Regions from separate parts of the Arthrobacter sp. P4_F11 genome, predicted to be linked through region 2. Evidence: riboswitches for the same ligand, from Rfam matches in the RefSeq annotation. Region 2 holds a riboswitch; each other region holds the start of a gene.
The links. A riboswitch is a leader RNA that binds a small molecule or an ion and turns the genes downstream of it on or off. The one in region 2 is predicted to bind cyclic di-AMP.

Region 1 (6,165 bases), on a different contig from region 2:
GGGGACCTGGCCCTGGGCGGGGCAGAACTGGCCGACACCTTCCGGCGGCTCGGGCTGATCGACGAATACTGGCTGTATGTCCATCCGGTCCTGATCGGACGGGGCCGCCCCCTGTTCAAGGCTGCGGACAGCATAGCCCAGCTCCGGCTGCTGGAGACGCGCGCCTTCGGCAACGGGGTGGCGCTGTTGCGCTACGCCGCGTAGCCGGCACGGATCATCCAGACGTAGCCCCTCGGCCGGCGCCGCGACACTTTCTTAAGCGTTTCTTAACGGGCTGGCGGAAGAGTGGGAGTCGTCGCCTGTCCGGGCGCCCTTGTCCCGAGCCGGAGGATCCCATGACTGGACCTGCCCCTGTTAAGAGCGATGCGCCGCTGGGCGGTGCTGGAGCACTCAGCCGAAGTGGAGCACCAAGCCGTCCCGACGCCGTGCGCCCCGCCGCGGGTCCCCGGCTGTGGGCCCTCCCCCAGGTCCGCCACTGGTTAGTGCTGGGCGTCCTGCTGTCGGCCGCCGTCGTGGCATTGGGCCTGGCGGCGCAGCTGACACCCGGCTTCAGCGCCGCCGAGCTCGGGGTCGATCAGGACCTGAGCCAGCACCACGCCGCCGCCCTGACCGCCGTCGCGATGGCGCTGAATGTCGTGTTTGGCCCGGTGGCGGGCCTCGCGCTGATCGGCGCCGCGGCGCTGTACATCTGGCTGTTCCGCGGCGGCCTGGCCAAGGCGATTGCCTTCGGCCTCGTGGCATCATCCGGCTGGGTGGCAAGTGAATTCTTCAAGCTCCTCGTGGCCCGCCAGCGGCCCAGCCCTGCCCTGCTGTTCGATCCCCTGGCTCCGGAAACGGGTTCCAACAGCTTCCCGAGCGGCCACGTGTCCTTTGCTGTGGCACTGGGATTGGCAGTGTACTTCCTGGCCAGTGGAACCCGCTGGGCCAAGGTCACGGCCGTCGCGGCGGCGGTGATGGCCCTCGTCGTAGCCTGGTCACGGCTGTACATCGGCGTCCACTACCCCACGGATGTCGCGGCGTCGTTCCTGGCCTCGAGCGCAGCCGTGGTCCTGCTCGCGGGACTGTGGAACCTTCTCGCGCCACGGATAGCGGCGCGGATCCGGGCCCGTTCGGGCAGCCGGCCGCTGGGCGCCGAGGAGAAATGAGAATGCCCGTCCTGGACGTTTTTGCCTCCCTTCCGGCCGTCCACGCCGCCGGAACATTGTCCCTGCTGGACCCGGCAAGCCTGCTCGCCGGGTTGGGCCCGGCCGCACTGGGTGTGATCGCCGTGATGGTCTTCATCGAATCGGGCGTGCTCTTTCCCTTCCTGCCCGGCGACTCCCTGTTGTTCACCGCAGGACTTCTGCACCAGCAGCTGCAACTGACGTTGCCTGTGCTGATCGGCGTCGTCACCGCGGCCGCGGTCGCCGGGGACCAGGTCGGCTACATGCTCGGACGGAAACTTGGCCGGCGATGGTTCAAGGACGACGCCCGGATCCTGAAGACAGCGCACCTGACCACCACGGAGGACTTCTTCCGCCGCCACGGCGGGGCCGCCGTCGTGCTGGCCCGCTTCGTCCCCATGGTCCGGACGTTTGCTCCGCTGACCGCCGGGACCGCGCGCTATGACTACAAATCCTTCACCCTGTGGAATATCACTGGCGCCGTCGCATGGGCGGCCTCCGTGACGATGCTTGGCACCTGGCTGGGGCATTTTGACATCATCGCCAGGAACATCGACGCCATCGTCGTGGCCATGGTGCTCGTCTCCGTCGTGCCGGGGGTGGTGCAGCTCATCAAACGCCGTCGGAACTCCCGCGGCGCAGGCGCAGTCGCAGACAAAGCCGCCGGCGACACGGCGGAAGAACCCGGGGCCGGACTGCGGACTGAGGAAATGGCCGCGGAAGAATAGCTGACATGACCTCCGCTGACCTTCCGTCCCTGCTGCTCGTCGAGGACGACGCCGTCCTGGGACCGCTCATCGCCGAGCTCCTGGACCCGGACTACCGGGTCCAGTTGGTCACCAACGGCCGCGACGGCCTCCACCAGGGGCTGACCGGGAGCTGGGACGTCATGGTGGTGGACCGCGGGCTGCCCGCCATGGACGGCATCGCCCTCATCACGGCTTTGCGGTCGAAAGGCATTGCCACGCCCATCCTGATCCTGACCGCGTTGGGCGATGCCGACGAAAAAGTCAGGGGCCTGGACGCCGGCGCCAACGATTACGTGACCAAGCCGTTCGACGCCGGCGAACTGGCAGCACGCCTGCGCGCACTGACGCGGACTTTCACTCCCCCGGCCCCGGCACCGGTGGCGATCGGGGACTGGGAACTGGATCCAACGCAGCGCTCCGTCCGTTCCGTCTACGGGCAAACGGTGTCACTGACCGCAAAGGAAGGCCAGCTGCTGGCAGCCCTTGCCGCGGAACCGGACCGCGTCTTCACCCGGGATGAGCTCCTCGCGGCGTGCTTCCACGCCTCGGAACAGCCCGGCGTGATCGATACCTATGTTCATCACCTGCGCCGGAAGATCTCCAAAGCCGTGATCCGCACGGTGCACGGCCTCGGATACCAGATCGGCGAAGCCCATGAGTGACGGCTGGCCGGCCGGCGGAAATCCGGACCACTCCATCCTGCGCAAGGCTTCCCTCAAGGTCGCGGTGCGGATCAGTGCTGCGTGCGCGGTCATGGTTCTCGGGCTGCTCGCCGCCACGGCGCTGTACCTCACGAACCAACTGGCCCATCCTGAAGTGCCGGGCTCGGCGACGGCCGGGACGGCCTACACCTACCTGGATTCCAAGGATGTCCTCGAAGCCATGATCATCGCCGGGGTAGCGGGGATCCTGCTGGCCGGCATCGTCGGGTGGCTCAGCGCGCGCAGCGCGATTCGTCCCCTCAGTGATGCCCTGGCAAGGGAGCGGCGTTTCGTCCAGGACGCCAGCCACGAATTGCGCACGCCATTGACCATCCTGGACACCAGGATCCAGCTGGCCCAGCGCAACACTGTGCCCGGCTCCAGGCAAAGCCACGACCTGGCCCGGATCCGGGAGGACGCCGCGACGCTGACAGGGATTGTCAACGAACTGCTCCTCGCGGCAACCGCGGAGGCCCCGGACCGCTCCGCGCCCCCTGCCGACCTCGCCGACGCTGCCGCCAGCGTCGCCGGCAGCCTCCAGCAGGTGGCAGAGCAGCGGCAGGTGCGCCTGGAATTCCATGCCGCTGCCCGGCCGCTGGCCCGGATCGAGAAGAGTGCGCTGCGGCGTGCCGTGCTGGCCCTGGCGGACAACGCGCTGGCCCACACGCCTCCGGGCGGCCGCGTGTCCATCACGACCTCAATCGAACAGAAGCGCGCCGTGATCACGGTGGCGGACTCCGGGACCGGAATCACCGGCGTCGATCAGGCCCGGATCTTTGACCGGTTCGTGCGGACGGCCGGCACCGGCACCTCACAGGGACAGCGGAGCTTTGGCATCGGCCTGGCCCTGGTCCGGGAGATTGCCGTCGCGGCCGGGGGCACCGTCGAGGTGGCCGCGACGGGCGGCGAAGGAACCGTCATGAAATTGACGCTTCCGCTCATGGGCAGCGGGAATCCCTGAGGACCCTGCGCCGGGGAAAGCTATGCCATCGGGATCCCGGACCCCCGAATGCGGAGACAGGAAAGACCGGCGGTCGAGTTGCCCCCAAGGGAACTCGACCGCCGGTCTTTCCGGACTGCCTGGCCCCGGGTCGGGGCCGTGCGGCTTAGGCGCGGACGAACGTCACGCCGCCGGTCGCGGTGAGCCAGGACAGCGGGTGGACCATGGTCTGGTTCTTGCCGTTCATGCCGCCACTGACCACCTGGCCGTTGCCGGCGTAGATGCCGACGTGGCCGGACTGGACCACCATGTCACCGGGCTGCGGCGTCGCTACAACGGTTCCAAGGCCAAGGAACGCGCGGGGACCGATGTCGCCAACGGGCTTACCCGCGGCGCCAAGGGCCTTTTCCACCATGGCAGTGCAGTCCTGGGTGATGCCCACCTGGCTGTAGGCGGCCGAGAGCATGATGGCGTTGCGTCCGCCCGCGGGCGCCGCGGCCGGCGCTGCTGCCGGAGCTGCTGCCGGAGCGGCCTGCACCTGGATGACGGGCTTGGCCGGAGCCTTGGGCGCCGCCGCCGGGGCTGCAGCGGGAGCCGGAGCCGGCGCGACGGGCTGTTCGATGACCGGCGCGGCAACAGAATCCACTGCGGGGCGCTCGAAGCTGATCTTGACGCTTGAATCGGCACTGACGGGGGCACTGACCTGTCCGGTGACGTCGACGTTCGACGCCGGAGCAGAGTCACGCTGCACCGGGGCGGTGGCGGCGTTGGCGGCCATTCCGCTGGTCAGGACCAGGCCGGATGCGGCGGCGAGGACGGCGGCATGGCGCGCAAAAGTATTGACTGAAGTCATGAAAAATGTAGCCTCTCCCAATGCCTGCGAGGTGAGCTGTCGGATTCGGATGGGAGGCACCCGGCCGCACTCCCGGGCCCGTCGTTTGCGGGCACTGTGCGGCTTCACCCCAAGACCTGCATATCAGCAGGTCAAAAGTGGTTTCCCCGTCTCTGCCGGACGTTGATGCGAGTTACCCCCGGGCCGCGGCAGAGTTAGGCAATCGGCTGGGGAGCGCCCGTATCGGAGACAACAGGCACTCATCAACCGTAGCGCGAACCGCACCCGAAAGTCACATTCAGGTAACGGAGCCATGATGCCGGGCCGCAATTTGCCCATAGGGCGGCGCCGTTTCCGAACATAGGATGATGCCATCAGCACCACCGGAAGCGGAGGCCCGAAAATGAACAGCCAGTGTGTCGCCATCTGCCAGTTGAGCACTCAGCCCCAAGAGGATTTCGACGTCAACACCGAGCTGCTGATCCTCGACGGCGGGGACGTCCACGTGACCACATGGGACGCGGAACCGCGTGACGGGGGTTTCGACGAGCACATCCTCAATGACCGGGTGGACGCGCTCGGGTACATGGTTGTCAACGACTGGGCCTTCCTGGACGGCAAGGCCTACGCGGTGGTGGAACGGCGGTCAGGCCCGGCGCCGGCCGGCCGCCGAGAACCGTGACCTTCCTGTCCCTGGCGCTGATCGCCGTCATCGCCCTGGCCGGCCCCCTGCTGGCCCTGCCGGCGCGCTGGCACCTGCCTGTCATGCTGGGTGAGCTGCTGGCCGGCATCGCGATCGGGCGCTCAGGCCTGGCCCTGGTGGACCCCGCGGACCCGACGTTCACCCTGCTGGCCAATATCGGGTTTGCGCTGATGATGTTCGTGGCAGGCACCCACGTTCCCGTGCGGGATCCGCACATCCGTGGCGCCCTCGGCAAAGGCTCCCGCCGGGCGATGGTGGCCGCAGCGGCAGCGGTGGTGGTCGGAACCGGCATCGGTCTGCTGTTCGGGACTGGACATGCTCCCCTCTACGTCGTGCTGCTGGCGTCCTCGTCGGCCGCCCTGGTGCTTCCAATCGTCGATTCCCTGCGCCTCGGCGGCCCAGATGTCGTCGCTATGACAGCGCAGGTGGCAATTGCCGACACGGCCTGCATTGTGGCGTTGCCGCTCCTGGTGGATCCGCCCCACGCAGTCCAGGCGGCGCTGGGTGTCCTCGTGGTGACCGGGTGCGCGGTAGTGCTCTTTGTCGGCTTGCGCTGGCTGGAGCGCCAGGGAATCCGTCGGCGCGTGCACCGGCTCTCGGAAAGCCGCAAGTTTGCCCTGGAGCTACGGATCCAGTTGGCCGTGCTCTTCACCCTGGCCGGTGTCGCGACGTGGAGCAATGTGTCTGTGATGATGGCAGGCTTTTCTTTCGGCCTGGTGATGGCTGCGGTCGGCGAACCGCGGCGGCTGGCCCGGCAACTGTTCGCGCTCAGCGACGGCTTCCTGGGTCCGCTCTTCTTCGTGTGGCTGGGTGCATCGCTGACGCTCAAGGACCTGGCCGGGCACCCGGACATGATGGCCCTCGGCCTGTTGCTGGGGGCCGGGGCCCTGCTGGCGCACGCCGACCTGGCTTTCCTGGGACTCCCGCTGTCGCTGGGGGTGTTGTCGGCGGCCCAGCTTGGCGTACCGGTGGCTGCGGCGAGCATCGGCACGCAGCTTCAGGTCCTGCTCCCAGGCGAGGCCGCGGCCCTGCTGGTGGGAGCGCTTGTCACCATAGCCGCGAGCGCCGTCGCCGGGT
Region 2 (6,165 bases):
AACGGCAGCGGCGGGCCTGTGGCGGAAAACAACCAGCCGGAAGAGCAAGAACTTCACGGCCGTGGCGGCCAGGTTGGCGGCGGTGACCGTGAGCAGTTCAAGCCAGCGGTCCGGTGCCGCTCCCGATGCGGCGTGAACGAGGGCGAGTGCGCCCGAGGTCAGGGCCAGCCCGATGCCGAAGACCAGCAGCCCCTCAAAATGGTGGCGAGCCGCCTGGCTGCTGCCCTGGATGCCGAACGTGAAGCGCCGGTTGGCCGCAGTGTTGGCCACGGCGGTGGTGAGCAACGCGAGGAAGTTTGCCAGCTGCGGGTCCACGAACCCGCGGCAGAGCAGGAAGATCGCCAGGTAGGCCAGGGTGGAGGCCACCCCGATGCTGCCGAAGCGGACGAGCTGTCCGAAGAGGCTTCCGCCGGGGCTTTGTTCCTGGGCCCGCGAGGCGGCCGGCAGCGGTCCACGGGCCAGGGCCGCGCGCAGGTCGGGAACCGGGATCCGGCCCGAGACCAGGTCCCGGCTCAACCGTGCCATGCCGCGCAAGTCCGCGAGGGCCGTCTGGACGATGTCCACGCTGGAATCCGGGTCGTCGGTCCAGTCCACCGGGACTTCGTGGACGCGCAGGCCGCACTTTTCTGCCAGGACCAGCAGCTCGGTGTCGAAGAACCAGGCGTTGTCCAGCGTGTGGGGAAGCAGCTGCCGGGCCACGTCCGCCCGGATCGCCTTGAAGCCGCACTGCGCGTCACTGAATTGGGCGCCCATGAGGGCCTGGAGCAGTAAGTTGTAGCTGCGCGAGATGAATTCCCGTTTGGGTCCGCGGACCACGCGGGAGTTGCGGGTCAGCCGCGTCCCGATCGCCAGGTCGGAGTGCCCGGAAATGAGCGGGGCTAGGAGCGGGCCGAGGGCCGCCAGATCAGTGGAAAGATCCACATCCATGTACGCCAGGACCGGCGACGGCGAGGCCAGCCACACCCTGCGAAGTGCGTTTCCGCGGCCCTTTTCCGCCATATGGACCACCGTCACTTCGCGCAGCTCGCGGGCTACCCGTTCCGCGGCCTTGAGCGTTCCATCGGTGCTGGCGTTGTCCGCCACGGTGATCCGGAAGGAATGCGGGAAGGCGCCGAGCAGGTACGCGTGGAGCCGGCGCAGGCAGGCCTCGAGGTCCCGTTCCTCGTTGAAGACCGGGATGGTGACGTCCAGCAGGGGCGTGCTGGCGCGCGTATCAATGGCCGTGCGCCGGCCGCCGGTGCCGGTCAGCGCCCCGGCGATCGGGCCCGGGACCGGTGCGTCGGCCAGCGCAAGCCCCGAGGGTGCCTCGGGGGTCGCCGGGCCAGCCGGCGTCGCCGTGGAGCGGGGCAGGGTTCCTGTGGCCTGGTCTGTGAATGTCATGGCTCAACTTTCCCGGCGGCCCATATGAGGGCTTTAGGGTCAAGCTGTGCGGGGACTGTGGAATTCTGGCCCGCCGGGCCGGTCCCGCAGTGGAGACGCAAGGAGGCCCCGGATCCATGCGGATCCGGGGCCTCCTTGGCGGGGGCGGCTAGTGCCGGTTTAGTACCAGTTGTGTGCGTAGTGGAAGTTCAGGGCACCGCAGGGGGAACCGTAGCGCGACTTGACGTAGTTCAGGCCCCAGTTGATCTGGGTCCGGTAGTTAGTCATGTAATCGGCGCCGGCGCTCGCCATCTTCGAGGCGGGCAGGGACTGGACCACGCCGTAGGCGCCGCTGCTGGCGTTCGTGGCGGTGGTCTTCCAGTCGGACTCCTTGGTCCACAGCTTGTGCAGGCACTGCATCTGGCCAGGTGCCCAGCCATAGCGGCCCAGCTGGGACGCGGCGTAGGCCTGCGCGCCGGCGGGGTCGTCGATTGCGACCGGTGCGGGGGCCGGAGCGGCTGCCGGTGCCGGAGCGGGTGCCGGAGCGGGAGCTGCCGCGGGAACCCGAGCAGGTGCGGGGGCTGCCGCGGGGGCCGGAGCAGGTGCTGCCGAGGCTGCCGGCGCGGCAGCAGCGGGGGCGTGGATCAGCGCTTCGGCTGCCTTAACCTCCGAGATCTGGGGAGCCACGTTCTTTTCCGCTGGAGCGCCCGGGCCAGCCACCTGGACCCGCTCGAAGTTGAGCTTGGCCAGCGGGTCGGCGATCGTGGCCGTCTGGCTCGCAACATTCGCCGTGTGGGCGCCGGGCTCTGCCGCTTGGCTGGCGGCACCGCCACCCAGTAGCAGTGCGCACGCGGCGGTGACGACGGCGGCACGGCGGCCGGTTACACCGAGCCCGGCGGCGAACCGCGACAGGGCGGATGCCTGCTTGACCGGTTCGGCGCGGTGGCGCGACTTGGCTGCGCCAACTGAGCGGGAATGCGAACCGCCGTCAGGGCGTGTTTGTACCTGGAATTCAGTCATGGTGGCCTCTCAACGCCGGCGGAGTTAGCTGTCGGGTTCGGATGAGGTCATCCGGCCGCACGGAACATCACGTGTCGGCTTCACCCCGAGGGCGCATGAAAGCAGAATGCCCGGGAACTCTGGGTCCCCCGCCTCTGCCTGGTCCAGCGGAATCCGGGAAGCGGCAGAGTTTGGCGTCCGTCCGGATATGCGGCACCGATGGCGGCGCACGCTAACGACGCTACAGGACCTGGCCGCTTAAGTCACATTTTGGTAACAGGAGTCACAGTGCCGGGGTGTCGGGTTGCGCCGGGTTCGCGGGCCGGCCGGTCCGGGCCGTTTGCGCCGACGGCGGCCGTTCCGGTTAAGCCGGCGGCGGCGCGGCGGGCAGCCGCACGGCGAACTCCGTGCGGCCCGGCCGGGACGTGACCTCGACTGTTCCTCCGTGGGCCTCCACGATCGACTGGACGATGGACAGGCCCAACCCGCTGGTGCCCTCGGACGTCGGCGCGGCGGTCGCCGTGCCGTGACCTCCGCGGCTGCCGGAAACGGCGCCGGAGGACGAGCGTGCGGGGGCCCCGGACCCTACCCTCGCCGTCGCGACGGCAGAATCGGCGGGGACGGCTGCGGGATTCGACGCCGGATTGGTGCGCGAGGCGTCGGCCCGGGCGAAGCGGGCGAAGACCCGGCCGATAAATTCCGGGGCGATGCCGCTGCCGTTGTCTGTCACGGTGACCACGGCACTGCCGTCAGCCGAGCGCATAACGCCCGTGACCACCTTGGTCCCGGGTTCAGTGTGCTTGCGCGCATTGGATAGCAGGTTGGCGAGGACCTGGTGAAGCTGGGTCGCATCACCGCGCACCACCACGGGCTCGTCCGGAAGTTCCAGCTGCCAGATGCGGTCCGGGGCCATGACTTTCTCATCGCTGACCGTCTCGATGGCCAGTTGGGTGAGGTCGACGTCGGAGATCTTGAGCGGCTGCCCCTCGTCCAGGCGCGCCAGCAGCAGCAGGTCCTCCACGAGCGTGGTCATCCGCTCGGACTGGCTTTGCACACGGGCGAGGGACCTCTCGCCGTCGGGGGTGAAATGCTCGGTCATCCGCATCAGCTCTGTGTAGCCGCGGATGGCCGTCAGCGGGGTGCGGAGTTCGTGCGAGGCGTCGGCGACGAACTGCCGGACCTTCATCTCGCTCTCCTGCCGCGCCTCGAGAGCGTTGGAGACGTTGTCCAGCATCTTGTTCAGCGCGTAGCCCACGCTGCCCACTTCCGTTCCGGGATGGGCCGCCGACGTCGGGACGCGGACCCCGAGCGCCACCTCGCCGGCGTCCAGCGGGAGACGGGAGACCTTGGTGGCGACCTCGGAGAGCTGTTCCAGCGGCTTCATGGTCCGCCGGATCAGGGCCGTGCCGGCGAGCCCGATCAGCACGAGTCCCCCTGCGGACACCACCACCATGGTCCAGACCAGGGAGGCCAGGGTGTTTTGTTTTTCTGCCAGCGGGAGTCCGGTCACGATCACGTCGCCGTACGGTGTGCGCGCGGCTGTGAGCCGGTAGGCGCCGGCCGAAAGGTTGCGGTCCACGGACACGCCGCTCGGGGTGAGGGCCAGGAGAACGTTGTTGTCGGCGGGGGAGAGGCTCTTGACCGCGCCGTCCCCGGCCAGGAATCCGGCCCTGCTGACTTCGCCGTCCACTATCCGTGCGTTCAGCGTCCCGACGCCCTGTCCCCGGGCTTCGAGGGGGTCGGGACGCCTGCCCGAATCGTCCGAGGAGGGCCGGCCGAATTCGCTCGAACGGTGCGAGGCCTGGTCCAGCTGGGTGTCGAGTTGCCGGGTGAGGAAGAGGTCCATGGAGGCGTAGCTGAACAAGCCCACAGCGCCGCAGATGGCCACGAGCAGCGCCATGGCTACCAGGACCAGCCGGGTGCGCAAATGCCACGTGGACGGGTTGCGCCAGTCGCGTCCGGGGACGCGGGTCATGCCGGAAAGTGAGGGCACGGATCAGTCCGCCGGTTTCAGGACGTACCCGGCTCCGCGCACCGTGTGGATCATGGGAGCGTGGTTGGCGTCGACCTTCTTGCGGAGGTAGGAAATGTACAGTTCCACGATGTTCGCCTGCCCGCCGAAGTCGTAGTCCCAGACACGGTCCAGGATCTGGGCCTTGCTGATGACCCGTTTCGGGTTTTCCATGAGGTAGCGCAGCAGCTCGAACTGCGTGGCGGTCAGGTGCATTTCCTCACCGGCCCGGGTGACTTCGCGGGTGTCGACGTTGAGCACGAGGTCTCCCACCACGAGTTCGGCGGTGTCCATGGCGGCCACTCCGGAGCGCTGGACCAGCCGGTGCAGGCGCAGCAGCACCTCTTCCATGCTGAACGGCTTGGTGACGTAGTCATCGCCGCCGGCCGCCAGTCCGGTGATGCGGTCCTGGACGGCATCCTTGGCGGTGAGGAACAGCGCCGGCACCTCCGGCGCGAACGCGCGGATCCTGTTCAGCAGTTCGACGCCGTCGAACCCGGGCAACATCACGTCTAGCACCAGCACGTCGGGGCGGAAATCCTTGGCCAGCCGGACGGCTCCAGGCCCGTCCTCGGCCACGGCCACGGACCAGCCGGCCATCCGCAGTCCCATGCTCATGAGCTCGGAGAGGCTGGGCTCGTCATCCACCACGAGGGCGCGGATGGGGGAGCCGTCCGGATGCGTGAGCTGGGGAAGGTTGTTGGTCATGGAGTGCGAAGTGGCCATGGGGACAACTCTCCGATCTGCCGGTTAGGCGGGGCTTTGGGGACCCTGTGCGGCACCTGTGAATCCCAGCCTAGCGAGCTGGATGCCGTTGCGGGACCTTGTTGGCCGCACCGGCCATGTTCAAACCCCTTTCCCGTCCGGCGCCAACGTCACAGGCCGGGCTGTCGGCCCGCACAGCCCAAGCACAGGATCGCTCACCACGCTGGGGTGAACACCGATCCGCACCCTAAAGGAGAAACACCATGAGCGGTCAGCATCCCGGAGCCGGTTCCGGACCAGCCCCCGAGTCAGCCCCTGTACCCGCCCCCACGCCCACCACCGGCGCGCCAATGGCGCCCGCGCCCGTAGCCACACCCCGTACTGCCTGGCAGTACAGCGCCGGACACACCGACGGCGGAACAGACCACACCGGACACGCCGGCGCCGGGCACGCCGACGGCGGGCGGCCTGAAGCAGGCGCTGCCGGCGGCTGGGGCGCGCCTCCGGTTTGGAAGGTTCCGGCCTCGGAACCTGCCTGGGGCATGCCCCGGCAGGAACCTGTCCCCGCCGCAGCCACAGGCTGGGGCGCGCCGGGAACTTCCGCCAAGACGGCCTCGGCGGCGAAGCCCTGGACCCTCAAGCGGGGGCTCGCCGTCGCCGGGGCCGCCGCAGTCCTGGCCGTCGGCGCCGGGGCCGGCGTCTATGCCCTCACCTCAAGCGCAACGGCAGCCACCGGTGCGCCCGGCGGGGCGGCAGCCGGCGGACCCGGCGGCCAGGGTGTCGCCCCGGGCGTGCCCGGTTCAGCGCAAGACGGTTCCGCGCAAGGTGGTTTCGCGGGCGGCGGCATGCCGGGGCCGGGCGGTCCCGGCGACTTCGCTGCCGGTGGCATGGGCAGCGGGCTTTCCGCGGCAGTGCACGCCGAATACGTGGTGCTGCAAGGAAGCGCGTACACCACGATGGCCGAGCAGTTGGGCACAGTGAGCGAGGTCAGCTCGTCCTCCGTGACGGTCAAGAGCAGCGACGGTTTCACGCGCAGCTATGCGCTGGGCAGCGACGTGGTGGTGAGTAATCTGCAACAGCGGCGCCAGCAG
Region 3 (6,165 bases), on a different contig from region 2:
ACGGCCAGGCTCGAGGGGGCACTGACAGCGGCGAGGACCGGGATACCGGCGAGGGCCGCCTTTTGGACGAGCTCGAACGATGCCCGGCCGGACACCTGTAACACGGTGCCCCGGAGCGGGAGCAGGCCTTCGCGGAGCGCCCAGCCCACCACCTTGTCCACCGCGTTGTGCCGGCCCACGTCTTCGCGCAGGCACAGCAACTCGGCCGAGCCGTCGTCGGAGATCCTGAAGAGGCCGGCAGCGTGCACGCCGCCGGTGACTTCGAAGACCTCCTGGGCGGACCGGAGGGCGTCCGGGAGGGCCGCGAGCGTTTCGACGGGGACAGTCAGCGGATCGTGTGCCGGGCTGTAGTGCGATGACTTCCGAACGGCATCGATCGAGTCAGTGCCGCAGATGCCGCAGGAACTGGAGGTGAAGACGTTGCGTCCGGTCTCGGGCCGGACGACGTCGGGCCTGAGCTGCGCCTCCACCACGTTGAAGGTCTGCATGCCGTCGGCGTCTTCGCCGGCGCAGAACCTGAGCGAGACCAGCTGTTCGGGAGACCAGATGATCCCCTCCGAGACGAGGAAGCCTGCGACGAGGTCGAAGTCATTGCCCGGCGTTCGCATGGTAACGGAGAATGACATGTTGCCGAGCCGGATTTCCAGCGGTTCCTCGACGGCAAGGACGTCCTCCCGATGCCGGACCGGAAATTCGAGGGCCTGCGGGGACCCGTCCAGGACGATCTTGTGCACCTTGCGGCGCTGTGTCACACGGCCCATCCGGTGCTCCTAAGCAACATTGTGTGCCGCTGTTTGAAGCTAGCGGCTGTTTGAATCTTTGGTTGGTTCCATCATTGTAAGTGCCTGATCCTGGCGGCGTGCCTTGTCCCGGTGCCGTCGCAGCAGGCCAGGGCTCAGCCCAAAAGGGCACTCCAGTCCACCGGACCGTCGCTGGCCGCGGTTTTCCTGGCGGTCCGCTTCGCCGCCGGCTTCTGTTCGGCGGCCGCCGCCGAAGCGTCAGGCAACGGCGCACTCCACGGGAGGGCGAAGGCGGGGACGAGTTCCCCCAGCTGCACGCCATGGGGCGGGACCACCAGCACACCGTCGGCGGCGGCCAGCCCCCGCATCATTCCAGGGCCGGTGTGCTGCGCCGGCGATGCCATGCCGTAGAGCAGCCGGAAGGGCATGAGCCGGGTCCGGCCCGGGTCGGCGTCAATCGTCGAGCCGCAGGGCACCTCGCTGAGCGGGGGGATCACGCCGTGCCCGAGTGCCGCCAGGAGTGGGGCACCGATCGTGGACAGCGCCATCATGGCCGCGAGCGGGTTTCCTGGCAGGCCAAGGATGTAACGGCCGTCCGGCAGCTCGGCCAGCACGGCGGGGTGGCCCGGGCGCATGGCGATTCCGTCGATCAGCAGGCGGCCGCCGAGCTCGGCGACCGAGCGCCTGAGGTGGTCTGTCCCGGAGCGCCCCGTGCCGCCGGTGGTGATCACGACGTCGGCAGGAAGGTTTTCACCGGCAGGATCGGTGTCCTCGAGGGCGGCGAGCCACTCGGCGTAGGTATCGCCGACTTTCACTTCTTCGGTACAGATCCCGCCGAGCATTCCCACCACGGCGGCCAGTTGGGGTCCGAAGGTGTCGCGGACCTGCCCGGGTGCCGGTATCCCGCTCGTCACGACCTCGGAGCCAGTGAAAACGAGGCGGACCACGGCCTTGCCGAGCACGGGGAGGGCGTCACTTCCGGCCAGCGCGGCGAGCGCCAGATGGGCCGGGTTCAGGACCGTGCCGCCCTTGATCAGGACGTCCCCGGCGGCGGCTTCCTCCCCGGCCTTCCTGATGTGGTCGCCGTTGCGCGGGTCTCCCGGCTTCGCGGTGCCGCCCAGCTTCAGGACGGGCAGGCCGTCGTCGTCGGCGTCGATGATGCCGCTTTCGCTGCGCAACACTGCCTTGGCCCCGGGCGGGATGAGGCCGCCGGTGGCAATCGGGCTGGCCTGATGTGGGGCCAGACGCTGGCCGGGTTCGGCCAGGATCCAGGGCCCGCTGCCGTTGACGGCCCAACCGTCCATGGCAGAGGAAGCGTAATGGGGCATGTCCTGCCGGGCAACGACGTCCGCCGCGAGCGTCCGGCCAAGCGTCTGCCGCAGCGGAACAGGGGCGGCCGGGATGGGAACGGCGCACTCGAACGCGAGTTGCCGGGCCTCCTGCCACGTGTGGGCCAGGTGTCTGTGCGGCTCCGCGGCAGTGTCCTCGTCCCCTGCGTCCTCGTCCGCGGTGTCCTGGTCCGCGATGTGAGGGCCTCCAGGGCCGTCTACGAGAGCCTCTCCACCGCCATCTCTGACGCCATTTCCGCCGCTATCGTTGACGCCATCTTCACCTGCGGCGGTGGCGGGGCCATTGCCGTCCGGGGCCGCAGCCGTCATGCCCCGGAAGTTTCGGCGGCTGCGTAGTCCTTGGCGAGCCGGCGGGCAACGGCCATCGCGGACTCCATGGACACGGAGTCCGTGGCCTGCCCGGAGCCGGAGGCCAGGCCGGCCGCAAAGCCGGCAATGAATGTGGTCAGCGGTGCCGCCGGGCGCACCACGGAATGGGCGGCCACGCCGGCCAGGGCGAGGACCTCATTCACGTCAATCTCAACGTCGTCCAGCTCCAGGGCCTGGAGCAGGGCACGGCACCAGTCTTCCAGTGTTTCGTCCTGGCTTTTCACCGTTTGCCTCCATGGTCGAGTTCAGCTGTGCATAGCCGGGCCGGAGCCCGGACCGCCGTCGGGAATCCTGCCGGATACCCCCAGTGCGGACGCGTCATCCCAGGTGTCGACGTCATCCGTGGAACCCGGGGGAACGCGAACTTCCCGCACGTCCAGCCTAGCAAGAAGGGCGAACACCGACGCGTTTTCCAGCCGGTCCCGGGACGCGGCGTCCGCGACAGAACGTTGTAGCCCAGCCGTGCCATAAAAGCCCGCAAGCGGCTGCTTCCGGCCGTCGGCCGAGACGGCCATGACGCCGTCGGCCCCACCCCTTTCCGGCGTGCCTGCAGCAGACGCGGCCAGCGCCTCGGCCAGGGCACGGACCGCGCCTTCCGACCGGGGCATGTCACACGCCAGGACGAGGGTATAGGGCGCGGCGGCTGCGTGCCGGCTCGCGTGATCGGCGGCCAGGGCGGCCAGCCCCGCCGCGATGGCTGCGGCCGGACCCGCGAAGGGCGGCTCTTCCCGGCAGGTCAGGACGCCGCCGGGCAGGCCCCCGGGGTCGGGGCCGACGACGACGGTGAGCCCCGCCGCGCCCGCGGCCCGCAGTGACCGCTCCAGGAGGGTGGCGCCGTCGTAGATCAGCCCGGATTTGGGCACGCCGCCGAGGCGTGAGGACCGCCCCCCGGCGAGAATGATGGCATCGAACTCCATCGGTTCAGCCTAGCCCGGCGCCAGCGGCCACTGAACAAGCCGTAACGTGCGCCGGCAGCGTCTCCACCGGCTGATCAGCCAGCAAGGAGGCAGATCAGGCAGCCGATTCAGGCAGCAGGAACGGATCCCAGGCCGGCGTCGGCTTCTCGAGTTCCTTGATCTGCCAGATGGCACCCTTTGGCGGGCCCGGAACAAAACCGATCTTCCAGCCCATCTCCGCCGGCGTATGGTCGCTCTTGGCGTTGTTGCACCGCAGGCACGCCGCCACCAGGTTCTCCCAGGAGTCGGCTCCGCCCCGCGATTTGGGCTGGATGTGGTCGATGGTGTGGGCAGCCTTGCCGCAGTACGCGCAGCGGTGGGCATCCCGGCGCAGCACGCCGCGGCGGCTCACCGCAGTCATCGTGTTATACCTGGGCCGGATGTAGCGGTTCAGCAGGATCACGGACGGGCGGCCCAAAATGTCCTGGGGGCCGACCACGGGGTCGTCCCCTTCGGCCACCACGCTGGCCTTTCCGGTCAGGACAAGGACGAGCGCCCGGCGGAAGGTGATGACCGCCAGCGGTTCATATCCAGCATTCAGAACGAGAGTGCGCATCCGCATACCTCTTCACGGCCGCACCCGCCAGCGGCACGAGGGCCGGCTGCCCTCTGCATGGTCGGGCTATGGATCGACAACACAAGAGTAAACACTCAAGTGCTGGATCACCGAATATTTTTTCACCGGCGCGGTCCTCAGCGCGGAAAGTTCACTGCGCGGCAACGCAAAAGACCCCCGCCTGGAGGCGGGGGTCTTTCGGAATGCTGGGGTTCGTGCTTAGGCGCCGACGCGGATGAAGACCGGGCCGGAGCCGACGTTGACGCTGTACAGCGCGGTGGTGCCGCCGTTCCAGCCGCCGTGCACTGCCATGCCGTTGCCGACGTAGACCGCGATGTGAGCCATGCCCACGCCGCCGTTCTGGTAGTAGGCGAGGTCGCCCGGGCGTGCCTCGGCGGCGCTCACGGTGCGGCCCAGGGACAGGTAACCTGCCGGCCAGCCGTGGTAGTGGATGCCGGCCGCGGCCAGGGCGTTGGTGGCCAGGGCGGTGCAGTCCTGCGCCACGCCGATCTGTGCGTAGGCAGCAGCGGCGATGGTCGCGCCTGCGCCGCTTCCGATGCCCGCGGGGGCCTGGGCAGCGACGCCGCCGCTGACGCCCAGCTCGGTGCCGCCGGCGCGGGTGGCCGTGGCCGTGGCGTCCTGGACCTTCACGACGGGCTTGGGAGCCTCGACGACGGGAGCCGGCGTGGTGGTCACGGCGGGCTTCTCGTAGGAGATCGCGATGGTGGAAGCGGCCGAGATGGTGGCCGGAGCTGCGGACTGGACTTCCAGGGCCGAAGCGGAGGTGGATTCGCGCTGAACATTGGTTTCAGCAGCGTTGGCTGCGATTCCGCTGGTCAGGACCAGACCGGAAGCTGCGGCGATGACCGCGGCCTGACGGCCCACGCCGCCGGCGTTGTCGCCGACAGCCTTAGCAATTACAGCCAGCGAGTTGGTCTTGGTGACCTCGGCGCGGTGCCGTGCAACGTTTGCACGAGTAGTCATTAAGTTCTCTCTTTCGTGATCCTTGGACCGCGCGCTTTCGGGCACGGACTGAGGACGCTCCGGCATCTTGGGGGTACGCCGGATCGCCCCGAAATGGGTTACTTAGCGAAGGGTGTACTGCGAAGACGCGCCAAAAGCGGAAACTGCATGCTGTCCGGGCTCGGTAGAGATTGAGCCTGCGGAACGTGATCCAATCCGGGCGCCGGCAAGGGCGGCACGTGATGTGGATTCCAGCGGGCTCGACAGAGCCTCGCCGGTGCGCATGCGCGCAGAATTGTGGCGTGAAGACACGAAAGTAGCCTCTCCCAATGCCTACGAGGTGAGCTGTCGGATTCGGATGGGAGTCACCCGGCCGCGCTGCTTCCTGGGAAGCTTTGCGACTTAACCCCAAGGCCTTCTTTCGAAGGCCAAAATTGGTTCCCCCGCCCCTGCCAGACGATGTAATGCGAACGGACCTTGAGCGGTGGCAGAGCTAGGCAATCCACTCAAGAGCGCCAACTTCGGAAAAGTTGGCGTGCTTCAAACCCTACAGCAGTCCGGATCCAATGTCACATTCAGATCACGGCGTGTCACAAGAAGTTGAGAGCTGCCCATCGTCTTTCTAGAGCCAGCCGAGCGGGTCAACGACTTCGCCGTTGACCATCACTTCAAAGTGGAGGTGGCAGCCGGTGGAGGCGCCGGTGGTCCCGCTCATGGCGACGACGTCACCGCGGGAAACCTTCTGGCCGACCTTGACCGAGGCCGAGGACAGGTGGTTGTACGTGGTCTCCAGTCCGTTGCCGTGATCGATGACCACGCGGTTCCCCCCGCCGAAGGGATGCCAGCCGTTGAAGGTCACGGTGCCGCTGGCGGCCGCGTGGACCGCCGTGCCGCACTGGGCGGCGAAATCCTGGCCGCGGTGGAACTCCCCCGCGCCCCCGGTAATGGGGCTGACGCGGTAGCCGAAGGGCGAGGCCGTGACCAGCTGGTCGAGCGGCGCACCCAGGGTGCCGGCCGATGCCGCGCGGGTGATGGTGCCCACAGACTGGGCGCTCAGCAGCTGCTTGAGTTTCCCGTCCGGATCACCCTTCGTGGTGACGGCCGTGCGGTTGAAGTCGACTTTGGCGGCAGCGGCAGCGGTGACATCCGGCTGCACGGCAGCCGAGAGCGCGCCGGATTCTCCCGGATTCGAAGCCATCACCGGGCTCGTGACGGGGACCGTCACAGTCAGA

Region 1: another riboswitch for cyclic di-AMP. It lies ahead of AC1DRO_RS00140 (hypothetical protein); the one in region 2 lies ahead of AC1DRO_RS03435 (aggregation-promoting factor C-terminal-like domain-containing protein).
Region 3: another riboswitch for cyclic di-AMP. It lies ahead of AC1DRO_RS19315 (NlpC/P60 family protein); the one in region 2 lies ahead of AC1DRO_RS03435 (aggregation-promoting factor C-terminal-like domain-containing protein).

Annotation. Positions count from the first base shown of each region.
Region 1 covers NZ_JBFUJK010000001.1:26,103-32,267, reverse strand. Annotated here, with positions in the region: gene AC1DRO_RS00165 (dihydrofolate reductase family protein) at 1-204, shown strand, start outside; gene AC1DRO_RS00160 (phosphatase PAP2 family protein) at 336-1,145, shown strand; gene AC1DRO_RS00155 (DedA family protein) at 1,148-1,891, shown strand; gene AC1DRO_RS00150 (response regulator transcription factor) at 1,897-2,574, shown strand; gene AC1DRO_RS00145 (sensor histidine kinase) at 2,567-3,574, shown strand; gene AC1DRO_RS00140 (hypothetical protein) at 3,720-4,406, opposite strand; cyclic di-AMP (ydaO/yuaA leader) riboswitch at 4,414-4,617, opposite strand; gene AC1DRO_RS00135 (hypothetical protein) at 4,789-5,067, shown strand; gene AC1DRO_RS00130 (cation:proton antiporter) at 5,064-6,165, shown strand, end outside.
Region 2 covers NZ_JBFUJK010000002.1:87,675-93,839, reverse strand. Annotated here, with positions in the region: gene AC1DRO_RS03440 (bifunctional glycosyltransferase family 2/GtrA family protein) at 1-1,380, opposite strand, end outside; gene AC1DRO_RS03435 (aggregation-promoting factor C-terminal-like domain-containing protein) at 1,540-2,379, opposite strand; cyclic di-AMP (ydaO/yuaA leader) riboswitch at 2,379-2,538, opposite strand; gene AC1DRO_RS03430 (sensor histidine kinase) at 2,723-4,333, opposite strand; gene AC1DRO_RS03425 (response regulator transcription factor) at 4,355-5,095, opposite strand; gene AC1DRO_RS03420 (hypothetical protein) at 5,338-6,165, shown strand, end outside.
Region 3 covers NZ_JBFUJK010000021.1:43,105-49,269, forward strand. Annotated here, with positions in the region: gene fdhD (formate dehydrogenase accessory sulfurtransferase FdhD) at 1-761, opposite strand, end outside; gene AC1DRO_RS19295 (molybdopterin molybdotransferase MoeA) at 896-2,398, opposite strand; gene AC1DRO_RS19300 (DUF6457 domain-containing protein) at 2,395-2,682, opposite strand; gene mobA (molybdenum cofactor guanylyltransferase) at 2,704-3,375, opposite strand; gene AC1DRO_RS19310 (HNH endonuclease) at 3,470-3,970, opposite strand; gene AC1DRO_RS19315 (NlpC/P60 family protein) at 4,190-4,954, opposite strand; cyclic di-AMP (ydaO/yuaA leader) riboswitch at 5,250-5,419, opposite strand; gene AC1DRO_RS19320 (M23 family metallopeptidase) at 5,556-6,165, opposite strand, start outside.